DNA from 2 places in the Xanthomonas campestris pv. campestris str. ATCC 33913 genome. Region 1 is predicted to be linked to the other one. Evidence: predicted binding sites of a transcription regulator. Region 1 holds the regulator's gene; the other holds the start of a gene.
What was found. Region 1 encodes FliA, which starts transcription of late flagellar genes. Its sites were predicted from a motif close to TAAAGTTTNNCNNNCNNNGGCCGATAA; they were not measured.
Positions count from the first base shown of each region.

Region 2: a site for FliA is predicted at 3,941-3,967, ahead of XCC_RS18220 (GGDEF domain-containing protein). Genes of this name have one in related genera too.

Region 1 covers NC_003902.1:2,228,660-2,234,872, forward strand. Annotated here, with positions in the region: gene XCC_RS09895 (chemotaxis protein CheA) at 1-273, opposite strand, end outside; gene XCC_RS09900 (protein phosphatase CheZ) at 276-902, opposite strand; gene cheY (chemotaxis response regulator CheY) at 902-1,294, opposite strand; gene XCC_RS09910 (RNA polymerase sigma factor FliA) at 1,318-2,085, opposite strand; gene XCC_RS09915 (MinD/ParA family protein) at 2,082-2,966, opposite strand; gene flhF (flagellar biosynthesis protein FlhF) at 2,953-4,620, opposite strand; gene flhA (flagellar biosynthesis protein FlhA) at 5,620-6,213, opposite strand, start outside.
Region 2 covers NC_003902.1:4,189,270-4,195,482, forward strand. Annotated here, with positions in the region: gene XCC_RS18210 (M28 family metallopeptidase) at 1-355, opposite strand, end outside; gene XCC_RS18215 (TonB-dependent siderophore receptor) at 580-2,808, shown strand; gene XCC_RS18220 (GGDEF domain-containing protein) at 2,845-3,825, opposite strand; gene XCC_RS18225 (SulP family inorganic anion transporter) at 4,064-5,551, opposite strand; gene XCC_RS18230 (cellulase family glycosylhydrolase) at 5,764-6,213, shown strand, end outside.

The DNA.
Region 1 (6,213 bases):
CGCGGCATCGAAGTGATGCGCCTGCAGCACCGCCTGGCCGGAGCGCGCCATGCCGAGGGTTTCTTCGGCGGCGTGGCACAGCTCCACCATGGGCTTGATCGCCAGAAAGCCGGCGCCGCCCTTGAGCGTGTGGAAGCCGCGGAACACCGCGTTGAGCTGGTCGGCTTCGTCTGGCGCCTGTTCCAGCGACACCAGCTGTTCGCCGAGGCGATCCAGGATTTCCTGGGCCTCGACGATGAAATCGGCAGCAATATCGTCTGGAACAGCACTCATGGTTACAACCCCAATCCGGACAGCAGGTCGTCGGCGTCGTCTTGCGACACCGCGTGACGGTCCAGGCCCTTGACTGCAGGACCGGCAAGACCGCCGTCGTCTTTCTTCGGCTCGGTGCTTTTCGGCGGCAGGCCGAGGGCACCAAAGCCTTCATGCACGCGCCGCACGATGCCGGCCACGCGCCGAATGATCTGGCCGCTCAGGTCCTGGTAGCTCTGCGCCAGCGACAGCTCGGTCAGGTTGTGGCGCATCTTGTCCATCAGCGCGCCCTGGTCCTGGTTGAGACCACCATCGCGCAGCTGGTTCGCCAGCAAACGGCATTCTTCGACCAGATCCAGCGTGCGATGGCTGGCCTTTTCGGTCATTTCCACCACGTGGTCCAACCGCGAGCAGGCGTCGTCCAGCTCGCCGGCTTCTTCGGGCACGGTGGGCAGTTCGCCCAGGGCCTGGCCCAGTTCGCGTGCAAGCCGGCTCAGGCCCTGCATCATCGGACGGGTGCGCAAGGCGGCGAGGTGGTCGACCTCGCGCTTCCAGGCGGCTTCGTCACCGCTTTCCAACGCATCGAGCGCGCCCTGCAGGCGGTCGATCAGCGCGGCGCGTTCGGCATTGGTGTCCACGGTGGCGTTCATCAGGCGGTCGCCGCCAGACGTTCGAACACCTTGCCCAGCTTTTCTTCCAGGGTCTGGGCGGTAAACGGCTTGATGATGTAGCCGTTCACGCCGCACTGGGCGGCTTCGATGATCTGTTCGCGTTTGGCCTCGGCGGTCACCATCATCACCGGCAGGTGCTTGAGCTTGGCGTCGGCGCGGATGTTGCGCAGCAGGTCGATGCCGGTCATGCCGGGCATGTTCCAGTCGGTGACCACGAAATCGAACGGGCCCGCGCGCAACGCAGCCAGTGCGCTGTTGCCGTCTTCGGCCTCTGCGGTATTGGTGAAGCCGAGATCCGCCAACAGATTCTTGACGATACGGCGCATCGTCGAGAAGTCGTCCACGATCAGGATCCGCATGTTCTTATTCACATCAAGCTCCTAACACGAAAAAATTAATCGTCAATTTCGACACCGGCATCTGCCAGCTCGAAGACTTTGAGGCGGCCGCGCAAACGCACCACGGCCTGGCCATGGATCTGGCAGACGCGCGACTCGCTGACACCGAGCACGGCGCCGATTTCCTTCAGGTTCAATTCCTGTTCGTAGTACAGCGACAGCACCAGCTGCTCGCGCTCGGGCAACTGGCCAATGGCCTTGCCCAGCTCGCGACCAAACTCGCCGCGCTCCATCATCTGCTGCGGATTGGGGCCACCCTTGGCGGTGGTGTCCAGTTCGCCGTGGTCTTCGATGCGCGATTCCAGGCTCAGCACCTGGCCGCGTGCGGCGTCTTCCATCAGGCGCAGGTAGTCGGGCAGCGGCATCTCCATCGCGGCGGCCACTTCGGTGGCGGCGGCGGCGCGGCCGGTGTTCTGTTCGATCTTGCGCACGGCGGCGGCGGCGTCGCGGGCCCGGCGGTGCACCGAGCGCGGCACCCAGTCGCCCCGACGGATCTCGTCGATCATCGAGCCGCGGATACGGATCGAGGCATAGGTTTCGAACGAGGCGCCCTGGTCGGAGTCGTAGCTGCGCGAGGCTTCGATCAGGCCGATCATGCCGGCCTGGATCAAATCGTCCACTTCCACGCTCGCCGGCAGGCGCGCGGCCAGATGGTGGGCGATCCGGCGCACCAGGTCGGCGTGCTGGGTGACCACATCGTTGGCGTTATTGCGTTGCACGGCACGGTACTGGGCCGTGGCGGTCGTTGCGGTGGCGGTACTCATGCGGCCACTCCCCGTTGGATGATGCGTTCGACGAAGAACTCGACGTTGCCGCGCGGCACGGTGGGGGCCTGCCAGCGCGAGGTACGGCGTGCGATTTCGGCAATGGCCTGTGCCGAGGGACTGGCCGGGTAGGCCTTGATGACCGGTTGCTGGCGCTGCACCGACAGGCGCAGCCAATCGTCCTGCGGCACGTGGCCGAGGTAGTTCAGCGAGACATCGCCGAGGAACTTTTCGCACACCCGCGAGAGCTTGTCGTACAGCAGGCGGCCTTCGTTGGGGTCGCGCACCATGTTGGCGATGATCTGCAGGCGGTCCACGCCGCGTTCGCGCGAGAGCACCTTGATCAGCGCGTAGGCGTCGGTGATCGAGGCCGGCTCGTCGCAGACCACCACCACGGTGTCCTGGGCGGCCTGGCAGAAGGTCAGCACGCTGTCGGTGATGCCGGCGGCGGTGTCGATGACCATCACGTCCAGGTCGCGCTCCAGTTCGGAGAACACGTTGACCAGGCCGATGTGCTGGGCCGGGGCCAGTTCGGCCATGTGGCGGCGACCGGAGGCGGCCGGCACCACGAGCACGCCGCCGGGGCCTTCGATGATCACTTCGTCCAGCGTGCAGCGGCCGGCGATCAGGTCGGCCAGGGTGTACTTGGGCGACAGGCCCAGCACCACGTCCAGATTGGCCAGGCCCAGGTCGGCGTCGAGCAGCAGGGTGCGCTTGCCCATGTCGGCCAGGGCCACCGCCAGGTTGGCGGAGATGTTGGTTTTACCCACGCCACCCTTGCCACCGGTCACGGCAATGGTGCGCACCGGGCCCAAAGGCTCGGGACGGGTCGCCGACAGGGGGAAGGCGTTGGTCAGCTTTGCGTATTCACGCGACTGCATGGTTGTGCTCCGGAGTACAGGGCTTATCGGCAGCGCGCCGCAAATCTTCAAGGCGAAGAACGAGACTGGCGGCATTGGCACGGTGCAGGTCATCGGGGACGCGTTGTCCGTCGGTGACCCAGGTGATCGGCATCTGGTGATCGACGACCACCGACAGGGCGCTGCCGAAGCGTCCGGTCTCGTCGAGTTTGGTCAGCACCACGCCCTGGGGCTTGGCATGGGCGAAGCGGCGCACGACCTCGTCGAGGTCGGAAAAATGGGCGTTGGCGGGCAGCACCAGCAACGAGGTGACCTGGCGGGCGGCGCGCAGCCAGTTGAGCTGGGCGGCCAGGGCGCGGTCGCGCTGGCCCATGCCGGCGGTGTCGATCAGTACCAGCTTGTAGTCGCGCAGGCGCTCGAGCAGCTCCAGCAGGCTTTCGGCGCTGTCGGCCTCGTGCACGGCGATGCCGAGCTGGCGGCCGTAGCTGTGCAGCTGTTCGCGGCCGCCGACACGCTGGGTGTCGGTGGTGACCAGGGCCACGTCGCGCGGGGCGTGCTGGGCGGCGAAGCGCTGGGCGAGCTTGGCGATGGTGGTGGTCTTGCCGGCGCCGGTCGGGCCGACCAGGGCGATGACGCCGCCCAGTTCCAGCGGGTCGACCGGGGCCACCGGCAGGCGCTTGGACAGCAGGCCCAGCATCAGGCCACGGCCGCGGTGCAATTCGGTGTCGGCCGGGATCTGCAGGGCAACATCGCGGATCAGGCCGGCGTCGAAGCCGTAGTCGTCCATCAGCTCCAGCGCCTGGGCACGCACCGGCGAGCCGCGCAGGCGTTCGTCGGTGAGGCGGTTCATTTCGCGCTCGATCATCTGGCGCATCAGCGCCAGCTCACCGCGCAGCTGCTTGAGTTCTTCGTCGTTCTGCGGCGCCGGGGCGGCGGCCTGCACGGCGGCCAGGGCGACCGGCGCCACCGGGGCGACGACCAGCGGCGGCAGCGCGGCCGGCGGCAGGATCTGCGGCAGCGCGTCGTCCAGGTCGAAGCCGTCGTCGACCAGTTCGTCGTCGTGGTGGTGTGCGATCGCGACCGGTGCGGCAACAGCGGCCGGAATCGCCGGGACCGGCGCGGTGGCGACGACCGGGGCCTGCAGCGGTGCACGCGGCACCGGCGGGGTGGTCAGGAATTCGGCGAACAGCTGCTCGGGCAGTTCCGACAGGGCGTGCTCGGGCTGCTGGCGCATGGCGGCAGCCGGTGCGCTCTGCACGGCGACCGGCATCGGCGCGGCAGCGCGGACCGGTGCAGCCGCCGGGGCGGGGCGCGGCACGCTGACCGGCTGGCGCAGGGCCATGGCGGCGATCATTTCTTCGGCGGCACTGGCCACGCGCTGGCGCTGGGTCATGCCGACTTCGGCGGTGTCGCGACGCGGCACGTGCACCGGGGCAGGCTGGATGGCCGGCGCCTGCTGGACCGGAGCCGGCGCCGCGGCGGTGACCGGCACGTCGGAGCGGGCGGTTTCCAGGGCGCGCTGCACCAGTTCTTCGTCGTAGTTGCTGGCGGCGACGATCTCGACGCCTTCGGCGGTACGGCGGTTGGACAGGATCACCGCGTCCGGGCCGTGCTCTTCGCGCACCATGCGGAATGCGGTGCGCATGTCCGGGGCAACAAAGCGTTTGATCTTCATGCGAAGTGCCTCCAGGAACAGGACCCGACGGACGCCGTACGGGTGCGGGTGAAATGTGGGTGTGTTGCCAGCGTCATGAGGTGCCTGTCCCGTTCGTTCGTCCAAGTGCTGCGTCCCGCCCCGCAGCGGTGTGGCTGTCTGCGGTCTCGCCAGAGCTAATGCATGCGGTGTGCCAAAACGCGGCGCCGGGGTTCCGGCGCGTGGATTTGGGGGATTGGGACGGAGGCAGGGCTGGGGGTTTGGCCTGGGCGGAAGTGGTCAAGTCACTGGATTGATTGACGTTTTTCCGGGGCGGCGATGTGGTGGCGACGCCTTGCGGGCAGAGCCGCTGGTGGGCTGTACGTCGAACGTTGAGCGATTGGAGCGCCTGGAAACGGCCAGCGCCCTGCAATCGATTGGAGGTTCGGACCAGTGGCGGGTTTCCGACGCCGGGTTTTGGCATTCGATTACCGGTTGGCAGGCATTGCCGGCGCGTAGAGGGAAGGGGCGGGGCGCCGGTCAATGCGTAGGAGCGCCCTTGGGCGCGATGGGCGTTCCCGGTAAAGCCCATGGGCGTTCCCGGTAAAGCCCTCGCGACCGAGGTCGCTCCTACACAAGCGTGTTAGCGAGATTGTTGGCCGATCGCGCGTGGTCGGATCGCCGGAATGCCGTAGGAGCGCACTTGTGCGCGGGGGCGTTCCCGATGAAGCCCTATGGGCGTTCCCGGTAAAGCCCTCGCGACCGAGGTCGCTCCTACACAAGCGGTGTTAGCGAGATTGTCTGGGCCACTGCGCGTGGTCGGGTCGCCGGAATGTCGTAGGAGCGCCCTTGGGCGCGAGGGCATTCCCGATAACGACCGTCGCGCCCGGGTGCGCTCCTACGCGGTGGCCAATCGACGAACCCGCCTCATCAATCACCACAGCGAAGGCTGGCTGACCACAAACCCGTCTCACCATTCGAAGCGCCCGGCTCAGCTAATGGTGCCCGCCAGCTTCAACCGCTTGATTCGAAGTGCCCGGCTCAGCTAATCGTGCCGACCAGCTTCAACCGCTTGTCTTCCGGCACTTCGCTATACGCCAGCACCGACAGGCTCGGCACGCTGTGGCGGACCAGGCGGGCCAGGGCGGCGCGCACCTGGCCGGGCACCAGCACCACCGCCGGTTCGTTGCGGGCTTCCTGCTTGCCGACGCATTCAGCCAGGCTCTGGTGCAGGCGTTCGGCCAGGCCTGGCTCCAGCGCCACGCCGTTGCCATGGGTGGATTCCTGCAGCACGCGCTCCAGCTGCGGGGCCAGGGTGAACACGGGCAGCTCGGCCGACATGCCGGCGATTTCCTGCACGATGAACCGGCCCAGCGAGGTGCGCACCGCGGCAGTGAGGGCGGCCGGGTCCTGGCTGTGCGGGGCGTGCTCGACCAGGGCTTCGACGATCTTGCGCAGCTGGCGCACCGGGATGCGTTCGATCAGCAGGTTCTGCAGCACGCGCACCACCACCGACAGCGGTAGCGCCTTCGGAGTGAGGTCTTCGACCATCTTCGGCGCGGTCTTGCCCAGGGTGGCCAGCAACTGCTGCACTTCTTCGTGGCCGAGCAGCTCCGGGGCGTGTTCGCGGATCAG
Region 2 (6,213 bases), 2.0 Mb from region 1:
CCGCGCGGATCGCGATCTCCTTGCCTTGGGTCAGGGTCTGCGGCGCGCTGCCGCCCTGCACCGTAATACGCGGCGTGCCCACGATATCGGCGCGCCGCAGCGGCACCGCCTGCGTCCACAGGCGCTTGCCATCGGCGAGATCGCCACCGGGCTGCAAACCGGCCGCGGCAAACTGCGTGCTCAGGTAGGCAATGGTCTTGTCTTCGCCGGCAGTGGCCGGGCCGCGGCCTTCATAGGCGTCGGAGGCCAGCTCCTTGACGTCACGCGAGATGCGCGCGCCATCGAATGTCGGCGTTGCCGCCATCAGTGCGGTGGAGACCGCCATTGCCAGCATTCCCAGTCCAACTCGCTTCACTGCAGCACCCCGGTGTGATCAAAGACAGCCCCGGAGTGTAGGCCACCGCGCGGCGACGCCACGTGCCATTAGATGGGTTGCACAGCACGTACGTACTCGACGCCCGCGCGCAACTTTAATAATATTCATTCTCACTTACGCGCTGCGCAACGTGCCTGACCCAGTGGCGGCAACGCCGTGCCTGCCGCTTGCGCGTGCCCTCCCCTTCGTTGCCGAGTGTGTCCATGCCCGTTGCCCTGCTACGCTCCGTGCGCGCCCACTCCCGCCTGTTGCTGGCGCTGCAGTGCGCCGGTGCGTTGTGTGCCACCGCCGCGCATGCACAGGACAATGCCCCCGCGCCGACAGCAAACACGCTGGACCAGGTGCTGGTGACCGGCCGCACCGAGGGCTACCAGGTGCGCGGCACCAATACCGCCACCAAGTTGCCGCTGACGCTGCGCGAGACGCCGCAATCGCTAACGGTATTCACCCGCCAGCGCATCGAAGACTTCAACCTCATCACCATCGCCGAGGTGTTGCAGCAGACGCCAGGCGTCACCGTGCAGTCCTACGACAGCAACCGCACGCTGTTCGCTGCGCGCGGATTTGCGATCAGCAACTTCATGTTCGATGGCGTGCCGACCAACTACACCACCGGCGCGGGCGGCAATTCGATCCTCAGCGACACCTCGATCTACGAGCGTATCGAAGTGGTGCGCGGCGCCAGTGGCCTGGTGACCGGCTCGGGTAATCCATCGGCCACCGTCAACATGGTGCGCAAGCGCCCCACCACGGCGTTCCAGGCCAGTACCAGCCTCAATGTTGGCTCATGGGATTACCGCCGCGCCGAGCTGGACGTTGCCGGCCCGCTGACCTCCGGCGGGCGCATGCGCGGCCGCGTGGTGGGCGCCTACACCGAAAAGGACAGCTGGGTGCGCTTCCAGCAGGACCGCTCGCCCAGCATGTACGGCGTGCTCGAAGCCGACCTCACCGACAGCACGCGGCTGCGCGCGGGCATCGACCACCTCGCCACGCACTCCGATGGCGGTGCGTGGAGTGCCGCGCCGCTGTTCTTCAGCGATGGCACACCGGCACGGCTGCCGCGCTCCTACAGCGCCGCAGCACGCTGGAACCGGTGGGAGCGCGAAAGCACCAATGTCTTCGCAACGCTGGAACAGCAATTTGCCGGCGGCTGGAGCGGGCGGCTTGCCTACAACCATCGCGCCACCGATACCGACAGCCTGCTGTTTGCCGGCTCCAACAGCGCCTCGTTCGCCGATGCGCGCACCGGGTTGGGATTGCGCGTGTCCGACACCTACGGCGTGTCGGAAACCCGCGAGAACGCGCTGGATCTCTACGCCTCCGGCCCGTTCCAATGGTTGGGCCGTGCGCACGAACTGGTGGTCGGCGCCAATCACTACGACCGCGATCTCGGCACGCTGCGCACCGCCATCACCGCGCGTCCCTACAGCCTGACCGCCTTCCCCAGCATCTTCGACTGGAATGGCGATGTGGGCCGGCCGACCACCACCAATGCCGGCATCCCCAGCAGCATCACCAACACGCAGGAAACAGGCTATTACGCGGCCGTGCGGCTCAATCCCACCGATGCGTTGAAGCTGATCGGCGGTGGGCGGTATTCCAGCTGGAACACCGCCACGGACAACTATTCGCCGGCCAACCAGTTCACCGGACGCAGCGCCGACTACGACGCCGATGCGCTCACCCCGTATCTGGGCGCGATCTACGACCTGAGCCGGCACCTCTCGGCGTTTGTGTCGTATTCGGATGTATTCCAGGCACAGAACCTGCGCGACCGCACCAACCAGCAACTGGATCCGGTGGTGGGTGCCAATCTCGAGTACGGCTTCAAGGGCGAGTTCTTTGGCGGTGCGCTCTACGCCGCGCTCAACGGCTTCCACATGCAACAGGACAACGTGGCCGAAATCGATCCGGAAGTGGCGCCCAACAGCCTGCCCGATGGCAGCTCTGCGTATCGCGCGGTGTCGGGCGTGGAAACCTGGGGCGGCGAGTTCGAAGTCTCCGGCGCGATCACCCCGGACTGGAGCATGACCGGCGGCTACACCTACGCCTACAGCACCGACCAGCGCGGCGCGCGGGTGTTCACCACCAGCCCGATGCACCTGGCGCGCTTCAACACCACCTACCGGTTCGGCGACTGGACCCTGGGCGGCGGGATCAGCTGGCAGAGCGCGGTGTATCAGAATCAGACCATCCCCACCGGGCGCTTCACCGCGGCCGGCGCACCGATCACGCGCAGCGGGCGGGTCACCCAGGGCGGCTATCTACTGGTGGATCTGATGGGCCGCTACCGCATCAACGAGCAGCTGAGCGTGGGCGTGACGGTGACCAACCTGTTCGACAAGGTTTATTACCGCAACGTGGGCTTCTTCAATTCCGGCTACTGGGGCGAACCGCGGCGGCTATTGTTCAACCTGCGCGCGAACTTCTAAGCGTACGAGGCGCCTTGACGGTGGCGCCATGCAAACTCAGAACAGATCCACGCTGCCGGTCTGCTGGTCCACCCGCTGCATCTGCCCGCTGGCGATCAGTTCGCTGTGCACCGCCGCGCGGTTGCGGCCGTGCTGCTTGGCCCAGTACAGCGCCTTGTCGGCTTCGTCCAGCATCTGGCTGACCAGCCGGCCATCGCTGAGTTCGACGATGCCGGTGCTCAAGGTCACCGTGCCCACTTGCGGGAAACTGTGCTCGGCCACCGCGCGCCGGAAGCGCTCGAACAGGCTCACTGCGGTGTCGCGGTCCACCCCGCGCAACACGATCACGAACTCCTCGCCACCGAAACGGAACAGCAGATCGTCCTGACGGAAGCAGCGCTGCATCAGCTGGGCCACCAGCAGCAGCACCTCGTCGCCATACAAATGCCCGAAGGTGTCGTTGACGCGCTTGAAATGGTCGATGTCCACGATGCCCAGCCACACCGCGTTCTCCTGCGCGCCATCCGCGTTGGCGGCGAACAGGCGCAGGATCATGTCGTCGAAGGTCTTGCGATTGCGCAGGCCCGTAAGTGCGTCGCGCTGGGCGTCGTCGAGCAGGCTGCGGTAGTTCTGGAAAAAGCGTGCAAAGCCCTGCAGCAAGAGCTGCTCGGCAGCGCCGGGGGCCTGCGTGCCGCCCACGCGCAGACAGGTGCGGATGCCGCGCGCTTCCATCATCGGGTAGACCAGCAGCGCGCGGCCGTCGTGCTGCAGCTGCACCACTTCGCCCGGGCCGCGCACGTGCGCCAGCAGCGCGCGCGTGGAAGCGTCGTGGATCTCGGCCACCGTCAGCGACAGCCGGCCGTCCTCGCGCAACCGGGTTTCGGCCATGCTGCGGCCATCGGGGGCGATGCGCAGCAGCGACAATTCTTCGGCCGCACACACTTCGCGCACGGTGCGCAGCAGGGTGAGATCGAGCAGATCGGCGTCGCGGATGGCGGTCAGGTCGACCATCCGTTCCAGCAGCGGCGCTTCGGTCATGGTGGCGGCACCGCACGCACCGGCGCCCGCCGGGAACACCGGTGACAGGCAGGCTCAGGCCTGTGGCGGGTACGCACTGGTATCACGACAGATCACCGCAATCAGAGATGTCGGTTCATCGGCGTCTGGGGGGCGAACTTGAGTCCGCTGCCCGGCCCCGCTCAGCGCGCGGCCAGCAAGGTCAATCCCGCCGTTGCCGGCCCCTGACGCCATGCGGGTACAGGGGCCGCGGCCTGGCTCAGGGCAGGGCCGATTCCAGCGCATCCTCGCCCAGGGCGTGGGCCTGCATCAGCCGCCGGCTGGCGGCATTCAGGCCCTGCACTTGGACCTGCAAGCCGTGGTGGCGCAGGCGCTGCACCACCTTGTCCAGCGCCGCCACCGCGGTGATGTCCCAGAAGTGCGCGCGGCTCACGTCGATGATGACCTGCTGGCCGGGCACGTCGCGGGCATCGAAGGCATCGATGAACACATCGGCCGAGGCGAAGAACACCTGCCCGCGCACGCTGTAGGTGCGCAGCGGGTTGGCCGCGTCGCTGGGGACGATCTGCAGCAGTCCGGACACCTTGAAGGTGAAGAACACCCCGCTCAGCAGCACGCCCACCGCCACGCCAGCGGCCAGGTTGTGGGTGGCCAGGGTCACTGCGACCGTGGCCAGCATCACCACGCTGGAGGTGCGCGGGTGGGTGATCACGGTGCGCAGCGAGCGCCAGTCGAAGGTCTCGGCCGAGACCATCACCATGATCGCCACCAACGCCACCACCGGCACCTGCGACACCCACGGCTTGAGCAGCACCATCAGGATCAGCAGGAACACGCCGGCAAACAGCGTCGACAGCCGGCCGCGGCCGCCGTATTTCACGTTGCCCACGGTCTGCCCGATCATGCCGCAACCGGCGATGCCGCCGAACAGGCTGGCGGCCGCATTGGCCAGGCCCAGGCCGGTGCATTCGCGGTTCTTGTTGCTGGGCGTGTCGGTGAGTTCATCGACCACGCGCGCGGTCATCATCGATTCGAGCAGGCCCACCATTGCGATGGCCAGCGCCGGCAGCGCGATGATGCGCAAGGTCTCCAGCGTCAACGGCACGCCGGGCCATTGCAGGAACGGCAGCGCGGTGGGCAGCTTGCCCAGGTCGGCCACCGTCTTCAGCGGCAGGTGCAGCGCGCTGCTGGCCACCGTGAGCAGCAGGATGCACAGCAGCGGCGACGGAATGGCTGAGACACCGGGCAGCCGCAACCGCGGCAGGCCGTAGATGATGGCCAGGCCCACGCCCAGCGTGACCCAGGTGGTGGGGTTGGCACCGAGCAGGTGCGGCAGCTGCGCGGCGAAGATCAGCACCGCCAGCGCGTTGACGAACCCGGTCCGCACCGAGCTGCTGACAAAGCGCATCAGCACGCCCAGGCGCAGCAGCCCGAACACGATCTGCACCAGCCCGGCGAGCAGCCCGGCGGCGAGCAGATACGGCAACCCATGCGTGGCCACCAGCGGCGCAGCCACCAGCGCCACCGAGCCGGCGGCTGCGGAAATCATCGCCGGCCGTCCGCCACAAAACGCGATCACGATGCCGATCACAAACGACGCGAACAAGCCGACCTGCGGGTCCACGCCTGCGACGAACGCAAAGGCGATGACTTCGGGAATCAGGGCGAACGTGGCAACGGCGCCAGCCATCAGTTCGCGCGCAGGCGAGGCGCGCCATTGCGCCAGTTCGGTGCGCAGGAAGGACATGGGGGACACTCCAGGGACAAGAACGACAGTCCTGCGGACAGCGCGCAGGGGGCACTAGTGTGCGGGAAAGCGACCGCTCCCGCAGCCGCGATGTGATCGGTGCGGCAATGGTGTTTTCTGTGGGGACGATCACACCACGCGACGCGCGCACAGACCAAGATGCCCGCCTTACCGCGCTCGGGTGTCGAGCCCGGTTCTCTAGGGAGATCACCATGTCCATATTCAGGACCGCAAGCACGCTCGCTTTGGCCACCGCCCTCGCACTGGCCGCCGGGCCGGCCTTCAGCTATTCCATCAACAACAGCAGGCAGATCGTCGACGACAGCGGCAAGGTCGTGCAGCTCAAGGGTGTGAACGTGTTCGGCTTCGAAACCGGCAACCACGTGATGCATGGCCTGTGGGCACGCAACTGGAAGGACATGATCGTGCAGATGCAGGGCCTGGGCTTCAACGCCGTGCGCCTGCCGTTCTGCCCGGCCACGCTGCGTAGCGACACCATGCCGGCCAGCATCGACTACAGCCGCAACGCCGACCTGCAGGGCCTGACCTCGCTGCAGATCCTCGACAAGGTGATCGCCGAATTCAATGCGCGCGGCATGTATGTGCTGCTGGATCACCACACCCCCGATTGCGCCGGCATTTCCGAGCTCTGGTACACCGGC